Regions from separate parts of the Lysinibacillus sp. FSL M8-0216 genome, predicted to be linked through region 4. Evidence: riboswitches for the same ligand, from Rfam matches in the RefSeq annotation. Region 4 holds a riboswitch; each other region holds the start of a gene.
What was found. A riboswitch is a leader RNA that binds a small molecule or an ion and turns the genes downstream of it on or off. The one in region 4 is predicted to bind S-adenosylmethionine.

Region 1: it holds a riboswitch for S-adenosylmethionine, as region 4 does, so the genes downstream of both, MKX57_RS21220 (bifunctional homocysteine S-methyltransferase/methylenetetrahydrofolate reductase) here and MKX57_RS08215 (YezD family protein) in region 4, are expected to answer to the same signal.
Region 2: it holds a riboswitch for S-adenosylmethionine, as region 4 does, so the genes downstream of both, MKX57_RS01840 (O-acetylhomoserine aminocarboxypropyltransferase/cysteine synthase family protein) here and MKX57_RS08215 (YezD family protein) in region 4, are expected to answer to the same signal.
Region 3: it holds a riboswitch for S-adenosylmethionine, as region 4 does, so the genes downstream of both, metA (homoserine O-succinyltransferase) here and MKX57_RS08215 (YezD family protein) in region 4, are expected to answer to the same signal.

Annotation. Positions count from the first base shown of each region.
Region 1 is NZ_CP152007.1:4,269,561-4,272,722, forward strand. Features, by position in the region: gene MKX57_RS21220 (bifunctional homocysteine S-methyltransferase/methylenetetrahydrofolate reductase) at 1-1,195, opposite strand, end outside; SAM riboswitch class I at 1,285-1,384, opposite strand; gene MKX57_RS21225 (protoporphyrinogen oxidase) at 1,487-2,881, opposite strand; gene MKX57_RS21230 (globin-coupled sensor protein) at 3,071-3,162, opposite strand, start outside.
Region 2 is NZ_CP152007.1:374,000-377,161, reverse strand. Features, by position in the region: gene MKX57_RS01840 (O-acetylhomoserine aminocarboxypropyltransferase/cysteine synthase family protein) at 1-1,249, opposite strand, end outside; SAM riboswitch class I at 1,366-1,479, opposite strand; gene MKX57_RS01835 (glycerol-3-phosphate acyltransferase) at 1,634-2,266, shown strand; gene MKX57_RS01830 (DASS family sodium-coupled anion symporter) at 2,468-3,162, shown strand, end outside.
Region 3 is NZ_CP152007.1:2,602,134-2,605,295, reverse strand. Features, by position in the region: gene MKX57_RS12715 (TrmB family transcriptional regulator) at 1-357, shown strand, start outside; gene MKX57_RS12710 (hypothetical protein) at 379-762, shown strand; gene MKX57_RS12705 (nucleotide excision repair endonuclease) at 810-1,181, opposite strand; SAM riboswitch class I at 1,384-1,493, shown strand; gene metA (homoserine O-succinyltransferase) at 1,592-2,527, shown strand; gene MKX57_RS12695 (endospore germination permease) at 2,583-3,162, opposite strand, start outside.
Region 4 is NZ_CP152007.1:1,744,793-1,747,954, forward strand. Features, by position in the region: gene MKX57_RS08210 (heparan-alpha-glucosaminide N-acetyltransferase domain-containing protein) at 1-889, shown strand, start outside; SAM riboswitch class I at 1,060-1,154, shown strand; gene MKX57_RS08215 (YezD family protein) at 1,224-1,379, shown strand; gene MKX57_RS08220 (flavin reductase family protein) at 1,464-1,949, opposite strand; gene MKX57_RS08225 (VOC family protein) at 2,107-2,892, shown strand; gene MKX57_RS08230 (cold-shock protein) at 2,996-3,162, opposite strand, start outside.

The DNA of each region.
Region 1 (3,162 bases), 2.3 Mb from region 4:
AATGTGATTGAAGACCAATTAAATTACGATCTCGACAGGTAATATGTGTAAGGGGGCGCACGCCATTAGTACTTTTCAATAACGCCCCCATTGCAATATTGCTAATACGTGGGGATGCCAATGAATTGTCTGCCATCATCACTACATCGGCACCTGCCTCATATAGTTGTTTGGCCCCTTCAAGAAATCCATCTATTTCTAAGTGTCTAGGTGTATCCAACTCTACGATGACCGAGCGTTCACGCTTTACTTTTTCATGAAGTGGTTCAAATTTAGCTGGCTCGGCATCACGAACAATTTCAATCTTTTCAGGCTTCGCATGCTTTTCACTAACTGGTGATAGCTCTTCTAAATACTTCTTTGCGGCTGCAATATGCTTTGGTGTCGTACCACAACAACCCCCAATTAAGCGAACACCCTGATCACGCAGTTCAACAGCAGCGCGACCAAAATAATCAGCCTCCGACTCATAAACAACACGCCCGTCCTCTAAATCTAATAGCGAAGCATTTGGATAGGCTGACATAAATGCCTTTGCCGGAAGTTCTACAGCCTCAAACGCTTGAATCGTATGATATGGACCTAGACGGCAATTGACACCAACAATATCTGCACCAAGAATCTCTAACTCATGTAGCGCATTATTTAAAGACATACCATTTTGTAAAACACCAGGCTCATGCATAGATACTTGAGCAATTATCGGTATATTAGTTTTGGCGCGTAGCACGTTTAATGTTGCTGTTAATTCTTCAAAATCATAATAAGTTTCGAGTAAAAGGCCATCAGGATTTCCTGCAAGTAACACACTTGCCTGCTCTTCAACGGTCGCTAATATGTCATCTAATGTTGCATCGCTTTTACGAATGCCACGAATTCCACCAATTGTTCCTAAAACAAATTGACCGCCATCCGCTGCTGCTCGCTTAGCAATAGTAATAGCTGCTTCATTAAATTGTTGGACACTTGATTCTAGTCCATAGCGAGCTAATTTAATGGCATTGGCACCGTACGTATTCGTTTGAATAATATCAGCACCCGCTGCGATATATTCTCTATGAATCTTTTCAATTAATTCAGGTCTCTGAACATTCATTTCCTCATGACAATACTCCAATCCATAGCCATACAACACTGTGCCTATTGCACCGTCTGCCGTCAATACATGCGTTTTTAATTTTTCAAGCAATCCCATAAAACTAGCCTCTCTTCCTCTATTTCTGTATAATAAAAAGCCTTCTTTTATATAAAAAGAAGGCTTTAACGACTCATCATTATTGTTCCTTCTCATCTTCGACTCAACGGTCTTCTGGATTTAGCACCTGACAAAAAGTTGGTTGCTGAAGCTTCAATGGGCCAGTCCCTCTGCTTCTCTTGATAAGAATTATTAAGTATGAATTTTTTAAATAATTAAAAGAATCATATCGTTTACAGACGAATGAGTCAAGACTATTTCACATAACAAAGAAATTATTTGCTTAAAAACTTAGAAATTAGATAGTTCTTCTGCAAGCTCTTCACCAATTTTTTTCCCATTTTGAATGCAAGCACCAATACCTACTCCAAAATAAGAGCAACCCGCTATCGATAAATTCGGATAGTTTTCATTCAGCTCTAGTAGTAAGCCTTGTAGCGCTTCCCGGTGAGCTAAGTCATATTTAGGCATTTGATCAATCCATTTTGTGACATTCACAACGGTTGGCTTTTCATCAATTCCTAGGCTTTTCCGAACATCTTCTAAAGCGACGGCTGCCAATTCGTCGTCAGTCATTTTACGTAACTGCTCATACGCCGGATTAATACTCTTATAGAATAGGCGAACAAGTAGTTGATTGTTTTTCGATGTATGCTTCCACTTGCGACTCGTCCAAGTTGCTGCATTACAAGTGACATCAGAATTATGCGATACAATATAGCCTGTTCCATCCGCAGGTAAGTTTGCATCAGGCACATCAAAGCCTAGATAAATAGTAATGGCTGATGCTGTAGTAAACTGATCAAAATAATGTGTTAAGGAGTCGTCCTGTAATATACTTTGAACCGCTTCATTCGGTAGCGCTAGAACAACATAATCTGCCTCAATGTATTGACCATTTGCTAATGAAATCGAATACTTGTTCCCCATTTTTTGGACATGATTTGTGGCTACCCCTTTAATGATGTCTACCTCTGTTAATTTCTGTTCTAATCGCTCAATTAAAGAGGATAATCCATTTTGAAATGAAATAAATTTTTTATTAGCAGCTTTAACAAATTGCTCACGATTCGCATCAAAACCTTTTATGATACTTCCATTGTCATTTTTATAGTCAATTAAATACGGTAAAGTGGAGGCAATAGAAAGTTGGTGTAAATCACCAGAATAGACACCTGCTAAAACAGGTGCAATTTGATTTTCCACAAGCTCTTCGCCAAGATAATAAGTTAAAAATTCCCCTATTGAGCTTTCTTTTGTAAAACCTGCATTGGGTAAAGTTAAATCTTTTAAAGCTTCTTGTTTGGCCTGGTCAGAGATAAGTGTGCTTTCCTCAAGTGATGCCACACTCATAGGTATACCGAAAGTAGAATCCGCTGGAATGGCGTGCAGCTCGTTATTTGTATAAATATAGGATATACCTGTTTCGTTGTAAACGAGATGATCTTCAAAGTCTAGCTCCTGCACTAGCTCCATTACACCTTTATGGCGAGCTACGATTGAATCAGCACCAGTTTCCATAATAAAACCTTGTTCATAGGCTGAATATAGTTTGCCACCTAAATATGTATTTTTTTCTACGAGCACTAGCTGAACATCTAAATTTTTTTCCTTCACTTGGCGTTGCAGATAATGCATTGTGCATAAACCAGTAATACCGCCACCTAATACAACAACTGTTTTCATAGTAAACCGCCCCTATTTTTAGTTCTGTCTACAGTATAAACTTATTTTCATTGAAAATTACGTTAAACCCTTTACAAATTTAGCAAAAATAGAGCTATCTCAACTGTGAGATAACTCTAGCTCCAAGAATATGCTTACTAAACACACATTATAATGAGTACTATAGTGTTTAATATAGCTACTAGTGATCTAGCTTTTTAAATTTTGGGCAAAGCTAGCTAATTTTTCTGCTGAGTTCGTTACTTCAGTAAAAGAACTACCCAACCCACTTAATATACCTG
Region 2 (3,162 bases), 1.4 Mb from region 4:
AATCTGCAATGATGTCCTCCACTGCCTCTAAACCGATTGATAAGCGAATGAGCGATTCGGTTACGCCAGCTTGAATTAGTTCATCTGCTGATAATTGTTGGTGTGTAGTAGATGCTGGATGGATAATTAGCGACTTAGCATCCCCTACATTTGCCACATGTGAAAACAGCTTTACATGATCAATAAGCTTTCGTCCTGCTTCACGTCCACCTTTAATGCCAAATGTAAGCACTGAGCCGAAGCCATTTTTTAAATACTTTTTCGCCAACTCATGTGTTGGAAAATCTTCCAGGCCATTATAATTTACATACTCCACAGATGGGTGGTTACGTAAATATTCAGCCACAGCTAAAGCATTTTCATTGTGTTTAGGGATACGCAAATGAAGCGTCTCTAAACCTTGTAATAGATTGAAAGCTGCATCTGCACTTAACGTTGGTCCAAAATCACGTAACAGCTGTACACGCAGCTTTGTAGCAAATGCTGCAGAAGCTGTATCTATTCCATAGCGTAAACCATGGTAAGAAGCATCCGGCTCTGTAAAGCCTGGGAATCGCCCACTAGTCCAATCAAACTTACCAGCGTCTACAACAACACCGCCTAGAGTTGTCCCATGGCCACCTATCCATTTAGTTGCTGAGTGAACTACCACATCTGCACCGTAGTCAATTGGTGTAGAACCATAAGGAGAAGCAAATGTACTATCGATAATTAATGGTAAGCTGTTGTCATGTGCAATCTTAGCTACAGCTTCAATATCTAAAACCTTTAAGCTTGGATTACCGTAAACTTCTGCGAAGACAGCTTTTGTTTTATCAGTAATGGCAGCCTTAAAATTCTCTGGGTTTGTTTCATCTACAAAAATCGTTTTAATACCATAGTTTGGTAATGTATTAGCGAATAAATTATACGTACCACCATATAAAGAACTGGCTGCTACAATTTCATCTCCTGCTCCAGCTAGATTTAAAATAGAAAATGCAATAGCTGCTGCACCAGATGAAAGTGCTACTGCTGCCGTCCCACCTTCTAATAAAGCCACACGCTTTTCAAAAACATCCACTGTCGGATTCGTAATTCGCGTGTAAATGTTTCCCGCTTCCTCTAAGGCAAAAAGACGTTGCGCATGAGCAGTGTCTTTAAAAACGAAAGCAGTTGAACGGTAAACAGGAACTGTTCTAGAACCCGTCACTGGGTCTGGTTCTTGACCGCCATGTAACAGCAGTGTTTCTGGTTTAAAATTTGTCATTGTGTACCTCCATTTGGTTATTTTTTTACGATGGTACCGGAGATGAGGAGGATTTTTCTGTAGAAAACAAAAACCCTCTTCAGCTAAGAAGAGGGTTGCGGTTGCAAGTTTTCCTCCCCTTATCTGCCAGATCCAAGTAAGAATCTGTAGGAATTAGCACCTTAGTAAGTTCATCACCTACTGGTTGCCGGGCATCATAGGGCCTATCCCTCCGCCGCTCTTGATAAGAGTATGAGATTCAATTTCCATCGTTGTTACAAAGTATAAGCATAGAGTTTTTTTCTGTCAACATCTAAATTTTATTTTTTCCGAAACTTCTGTCTGCTCTTTTACGTAGTAAGAACGCATACACTATTTTAAAAAAAATTTGAAAGGAGTATTTTTATGGTAAAAGCCGTGATCTGTTTTCTAGTTGTTGGCTATTTGATTGGCTGTATTCACGGCTCTAAAGTGGCACAATTTTTATCCGGGGTTGATTTAAAAAAAGCTGGCCATGGCAATGCTGGTGCCTCTAATGCTACGCTTTCACTCGGCTGGAAATATGGCGTTTTAGTAGCTCTTATCGATATTGGCAAAGGCGTCGTAGCCATCGTCGGTGCACATTTTTATTTAACAGATGCAACACATTTAACAGCAGAACAAACATGGCTCCTCACCTATTTGATAGCTGCAGGGGTTATTTTGGGGCATAATTTCCCTTTTTATATGGGCTTCAATGGTGGAAAAGGGACTGCCTCTATCATTGGAATTTTACTTGCGGTTGATTGGAAGATTGGTTTATTTGCACTTATTCTATTTATTATTTTATCTTTTGCAACGAACTATTTAATTGTTGGGGTATTAGAGTTTTACCTCATTTTTTGTACCGCTACTTATTTATGGATTCCTGGGCTTGGCCCGACCATTATTGCCATTCTACTTTTTGCTATTGCTATTATTTTGCACATTGAAAATATTCAACGTTTAATCAATGGAACCGAACCTAAAGTTACTTCTGCCTTCAAGAAAAAGAAATAATATTTTTTAGGAGATATTTGTATTTTTTATGACCATAAATTATCTCTTTAATTACTATTAAAGCTGTAAAACAGACATATTTCGCTTCTTTTCATTCTATACAACAAATGGACGAATTCTTATCTTAAAAAAACATTATACTGACCGATGTTATGGATAATAACCGTCATTTTTACGTAGACGTAGAAGGGATGAGAAAATATGTCTTCACCTAAACAAACAACAACGAAGCGTAATTTAAAGCCTTTATGGATTGGGTTGGCTTTTGCTTTATTAATTATCATTATTTTTTTACCTAATAACGGTGAGCTACCTGTATCCGGACAGCGCGCTTTAGCCATTTTAGCTTTCGCGGTTATCCTGTGGGTAACAGAGGCCGTTTCATATCCTGTTAGCTCTGCAATGATTATCGCACTCGTCACTGTTTTACTAGGACTTGCACCATCCATGGATGATCCAACAACACAACTAGGTACTGCTAGCGCCTTAAAACTATCATTAAGTGGTTTTAGTAACTCTGCCGTGGCCCTAGTAGCAGCGGCTCTTTTTCTAGCAGCAGCCATGCAAATTACCAATTTGCATAAACGACTTGCTCTTTGGATTCTTTCACTTGTAGGAACAAAAACAAAAGCCATAGTTTTCGGTGCAATATTAGTTTCAATTGCCCTTGCATTTTTTGTTCCTTCAGCTACTGCACGTGCTGGCGCAGTAGTCCCTATTCTTCTTGGAATGGTCGCAGCATTCGGTTTACCACGTGATAGTCGACTTGCTGCTTTACTCGTTATTACTTCTGTACAAGCCGTCTCCATTTGGAATATCGGTATTAAAACTGCGGCAGCGCAAAATATGGTTGCTTTGAATTTCATCCAAGAGCAATTTAATGTGAATATTTCATG
Region 3 (3,162 bases), 860 kb from region 4:
ATGTACGATGCCTTACGCGAGGATATCGAAGGGGTATCACAGCATGTGGAGGTGCATGGCATTACCTTATATGTCGGGGAGCATCTGGCATCTATCGATCAGCACAGAGCCACACACTATACGAGAAAGACTTCTACACCCCATTGGTTTATTTTATCGGTTGATGGACAAGAAATGATTTATGGTCACTCGCCGTCAAACCAGGAAACCGCTTTTATAACGAATGATCCTGTGCATATTTATTTATTAGAGGATTATGTTTGGCATGATGTTCTTATCAATCGACTAGTGAAGCGTGATGATAAAGAGCTTGAGGACTGGATTGCTAAAGAACGTAAAGCATTTTTCTTAGAGTAGCTATAAGGGAAGGGGAGCATCTTGAAAAAATGGATGTTGCCAGTATTGTTTTATGTATTATGGATTGGCGGATGTGATTCTGCACCGCTGCTAGTTCCACCTAAGATTCAGGAGCTAACCATCGTTCCTGACCATATCCAACAGCATATTATAGCTCAAGAAAGAATTCAGTTATTGTATGAAGATGACATGACGTACTATCTTGTCATGTTTTCGAAAGGAAATGTGCTAGCAAGTGTGGCAGCAAATGAAGATCGGTTAGTCATTCATTTCAAGGAAGGAAGCGAGCAAAAGAAAGAAGCTCAACCGTATGTCTATGCCATCAATAAAAACCCGGAGCTGACGATTATTGAGCTATATATTAACGGCAAAAGCATGGCGATAGATCGCATGACTATGATGTAATAAAAAAACCGAAATCCCTAAAAAAGAGATTTCGGTTTTTGTTGATATTAATAAAATACTTTATCTACATTGTATTTGGAGCGGAACGTATTAATCGCATATGTTTCATAAATTTCACGTTCCATAGGATCTTCTACTTCATAGACTTCAATTTTGAAGACCTCGTCACGATAGTTTTTCAACGGAGATACATTGTCTTCAAAATGTTTTTTAATGCGTTGACGAATTTTACGTGCTTTGCCGACAAATAATAGCTCATTCTTTTCATTATAGAATAAGAAAATGCCGCCTTTATCACGTGTGATTTTGTGGAAGTCGATGAAACCAAAGTATGGTGTAATTGGGACATCACCTGGTTTTACATCTTGTTCGCGTTGGCGAATGACTACATCTGGTTTTGGAAATTCAATATTAATCAAAGTATTCACGTTCCTCTCTATTACTAAAGATATATGGTAACATAATAGCGGCATGTTTACCATAAAATTTCATGTAGAATAACCATATACAGCAAGCTTAGTGTTTATCAAATGATTGGAGAACATGCATAGGAATAACAAAATATTCTATGAATTATTGATATTCTAACTAGTCCATGTTACAATTCAAGATAATTAAATAATCTTATCAAGAGAAGCAGAGGGATTTGGCCCGATGACGCTTCAGCAACCTCTAACAAATGTTAGAAAGGTGCTAATTCCAGCAAAGGTTTTTCCTTTGAGAGATAAGAGTGAACGTGAAAAAAATCCTTCTCATTCTATCTCATATGGAATGTGGAGGATTTTTTAATTTTTAGAAAAAGGAGCAAAAAAAGAGAGGGGAACGCAAGATGCCAATTAATATTCCGAAAAATTTACCTGCTGGAGAACATTTACGTGAGGAAAAAATCTTCGTAATGGAAGAGGACCGTGCGAGAACACAGCAAATACGTCCATTAAATATATTAATCTTAAATTTGATGCCTGAAAAAGAAAAAACTGAGCTACAATTACTACGATTACTAGGAAATACACCATTACAGGTGAATATTACTTTTTTAAACACAGCTACTCATGAATCTAAAAATGTCAGTAAGTCTCATTTACAATTATTCTACACAACGTTTAACCAAATTCGTCATCGACGCTATGATGGTATGATCATTACGGGTGCGCCAGTAGAAAAAATGCCATTTGAAGAGGTTAACTATTGGCAGGAAATTGCTGAAATTATGGATTGGTCAAAAAAGAATGTGACATCCGTGCTACATATATGTTGGGGGGCACAGGCTGCTTTATATCATCATTATGGGATTGGAAAGGTCGAGCTTTCTGCTAAATGCTCCGGAGTTTATTCTCATGTGATTACTGATTTAACAGTAGATTTAGTACGAGGCTTTAGTGATTTATTTACAGCCCCTCATTCTCGCTATACATCTGTCTCGATTGACGAGGTTCGCAATCATCCAGACTTACGCTTATTATCCTATTCAGAGGATGCAGGTGTATTTATCGTGCAATCCAAAGATAATAAAAACATTATGATTACTGGTCATTTAGAATATGATGCGACAACATTAGCCGATGAATACAGTCGCGATGTTGCCAAGGGCATCCATATAGACGTTCCAGTAAACTACTTCCCAAATGATGATCCAGCAAAGGCACCGATGAATACATGGCGTGCCCATACGCATTTATTGTTCTCCAACTGGTTGAACTACTACGTATACCAAGAGACACCATATGAATGGGATTTTGTGGACGAAATTGAATATCATATTTAAATAACACTAAAAAGTCTAATTTCTTCGCTAAGCAGCTTGAAGGAATTAGACTTTGTTATTCTAGATTTTTCTTGTCAGAACTCGTTTTATCTGGTGGCGCCTGGTCGTCCTGTTTGGATGTAGCGTTGCCCGCTTCAGAATTGTCTTGAGTAGAGACTGGATTATCTGTTTTTTTCTGATTGGAAACTGTATTATCTGGTGTCGCCTGATTGTCTTGCTTGGAAGCCATAGTCGCAGGTTTAGCCTGATTAACTTGAGTGGTACCTGTATTAGTATCGTTCGCCTGATTATCCTGATTGGAATCTGTATTAACAGGTTTTGTCTGATTATCCTGATTGGAATCCGTATTAACAGGTTTTGTCTGATTATCCTGATTGGAATCCGTATTAACAGGTTTTGTCTGATTCTCCTGATTGGAATCTGTATCATCAGGTTTTGTCTGATTCTCCTGATTGGAATCTGTATTAACAGGTTTTGTCTGATTATCCTGATTGGAATCTGTATTAACAGGTTTTGTCTGATTCTCCTGATTGGAATCCGTATTAACAGGTTTCGTCTGATTATCCTGATGGGAATCCTTATTATCAGGTATCGCCTGATTCTCCTGATTGGAATTCATATTATCAGGTTTCGTC
Region 4 (3,162 bases):
GACTCGTCAGGCTAGAGAGACTAAGGACCCAATACTTCTTCGTAAGAATCGACTTACTTTGTGGAAGAGGTCGTTTTTGTTATTCGTGATAGGAATAGTCCTATATGCAGTAGGCTGGACAGGAGATATCTTACATTATTATGGCGTGTATATGTTTGTTGCCGCATGTTTGATTGCCCAATCCAAGAAAATGATGATGTTCATAATCGGTGTCATCCTCATCCTTTCACAATGGCTCCAAATTCAATTTAATTACTTCGCTGGGTGGCATCCAACATATGTATTACTAGAGTATCTTGATTTTTGGACACCGGCAGGATTTATAAGAAATTTGATGTTTAATGGCTATCATCCACTATTTCCCTGGATTTGTTTCTTTCTAACTGGCATGGTAATCGGCACATTAGATTTAACTAATCGTTCATTACGAAAAATCTTATTGGTGATGGGCTTATTGCTAGTCATAATGACGGAGACTTTTTCAACGATATTTATTAAGATGACAACGATCCATTTATTAGATGTAGAGAGTGCATTGTATTTATTTGATACGGGACCGATTCCACCGAATACGATGTATGTTCTATCTAACTCAGCGTCGGCAATTGTCCTTATCGTGGGCTCCATCTATCTTGTTGAGACATGTAAAAATAAAGTAATTGAAGCTTTGATCTTTACGGGACAATTGTCTTTAACGCATTATGTCGGCCATGTTTTTATTGGGATTGGAATATTAATTGTTTGCCAAAAGTTGGAGAATCAGACGCTTACCTTTTCCATGCTATATGCCTGCTGTTACTTTGTAGGATGTGTGCTTGTTTCTGTCTGGTGGAGAGCTAAACATCGTCGAGGTCCCCTTGAATTCTTGATGAGGAAATGGAGTTCGTAATAAATTAATGGATTGCCATCTATTTCTCGTTGATTAGGCATAAAATACTTTAGATATAGATAGTTTTCTAATCTAAAATAATCATTACAAAGTATTCAGCTAGGTTTTCTAATATTTTATATTGACAATCTTATTACAGAATTATAGAATTATTTTCAAGAAACGCAGTACTCTTATCAAGATAGGTGGAGGGACTTGGCCCAATGAAGCCTCGGCAACCGAAACATAGGTGCCACTTCCAACCGATGTATCTGAGAGATAGGAGGGGCTATCAATCAGTTTGATGCATTGGCCTCTTTTGTACAACAAGGATGAAAAAGAAGGGGTGTATCGTATGGCTCAGTCGGCAAAGGTAGAAGATAAGAAATTAGAGGCTATTGCAAAGGCCATTCAAAATCTTGAATTTGGTGAAGTGCATATTACGATTCAGGATGGTGTAATTGTTCAAATTAATAGGCTTGAAAAGCAGAGATTTCCTCAGAAGAAATAAAGGATCATTTCAGTTGAACGATGTGAAAAGGCCACCAATAAGCATGGTTTCCGTTGCTTACAAGTGGCCCTTTTTTTATGGCAATTAGCTATAGAAGCTTTTTGGAATCTGACCGATATGACGGCGATGATAGAGAAGGGGCTCCTTTTGAGAGTTTGTAATATCTAGCACCTGGCCAATAAAAATAGTATGATCACCTGCATCTATTTGCTGAAAGGATTTACATTGTAAAATAGCTGCTGTATCATGTAAAATCGGTAGTCCTAAAGAAGAAGTAGACCATTTTGCTTGAGCAAAGCGATCTGGGACTTTACTTGCAAATAATGTACATAATTGCTCTTGATCACTTGCTAAAATATTGACAGCGAATTTTTCCGCACTCATAAAGTAAGGATGGAGCTGAGATTTTTTATCAAGTGACCATAAAATAAGTAGTGGATCAATAGAAACAGATGCAAAAGAATTGACGGTTAAGCCAATTGGATTCGTTTCATGACAAGCTGTAACAACTGTTACACCTGTAGGATAGTTACCTAATGCCAATTTAAAAGCAGCAACATGATCTGTCATTCAAATCACCTCTTTATAGTTAGTAATAAATTAGTTAACGGAGTTAGTAGGTAAATTGCACTTTTTTCATACCATATAGTAACTCCTTTTCTTAAGTAAATATTAAATCAATTACACATCCAGGTAAAGCTAATGGGGGAAAGAAAGGGGAATTGCCATGACTTTATATTTTGATCATCTGGTACATCAAGTAGAATCACCGGAAAATATAAAGGTTTTCTTCAATAAACGAAATGTCCATACAGTGAACGGTGGTCAACACACGATGTGGGGGACTTACAATACGCTAAGTTATTTTGGCTTAAGCTATATTGAACAAATCGCTATTTATGATCGTGATTTATTTGAGCAAGCGGCCCTGTACCCATATTCCCTACATTATACGTTTAAACGTGATCGTGAGCGCCAAGGATTTTCACGAATTGCCTTGCGCACCAAAAATATTGAAGACGATGGTCAACGATTGCGTGCATTGGGCTATGAAGTATATGGTCCCGATGCTTGTAGCCGCACAAGACCAGACGGCACGATAATCGAATGGAAGCTATTGCATTTTGGCAGACCTGGCCTTTCAGTGGATTTTCCTTTCTTAATTGAATGGGCAGATGGAGATGAGGAGCGTTTGGCTCAATTAAAGGCTAGTGGCGCGATTGATGAAAAACAAGCCATTACAATGGAATCCATTCAGTTTTTTGTCAAGGATGTGGAGGAGACGGTGCAGCTTTGGCAGAAAGTATTACAACTACCCGAGTTTGAGCAGCATGAGCAGTTTATGTCTCTACAGCTAGCGAATATGCGCTTGGATTTTTATGAGGAAGCCTCAGCATCTAGCATGACGCTCGGTCATTTAAAAGAAGGGCCAATCGGTGTAACATTAAAGGATCCACACCGAACAAAGGAAACATTAGTGTGTCCAGGTGCTTTTTATTGGATTAATAAATAAATTAAAAATCCACTTCAATCGTTGAAGTGGATTTTTATGTGCAAACATGCAAAAAGTGGATTGAGCCATTTTCAAATACTTCATCCACTTACTATATTCTAGCTTATAATTTTACAACATTTGATGCTTGCGGGCCGCGATTGCCTTCCACAACATCAAATGAAACCTTTTGACCTTCTTCAAGTGTACGGAAGCCTTCCTCCTGGATGCCCGTAAAATGTACAAATACATCTTCTCCATCATCACATTCAATAAAGCCATAACCCTTTT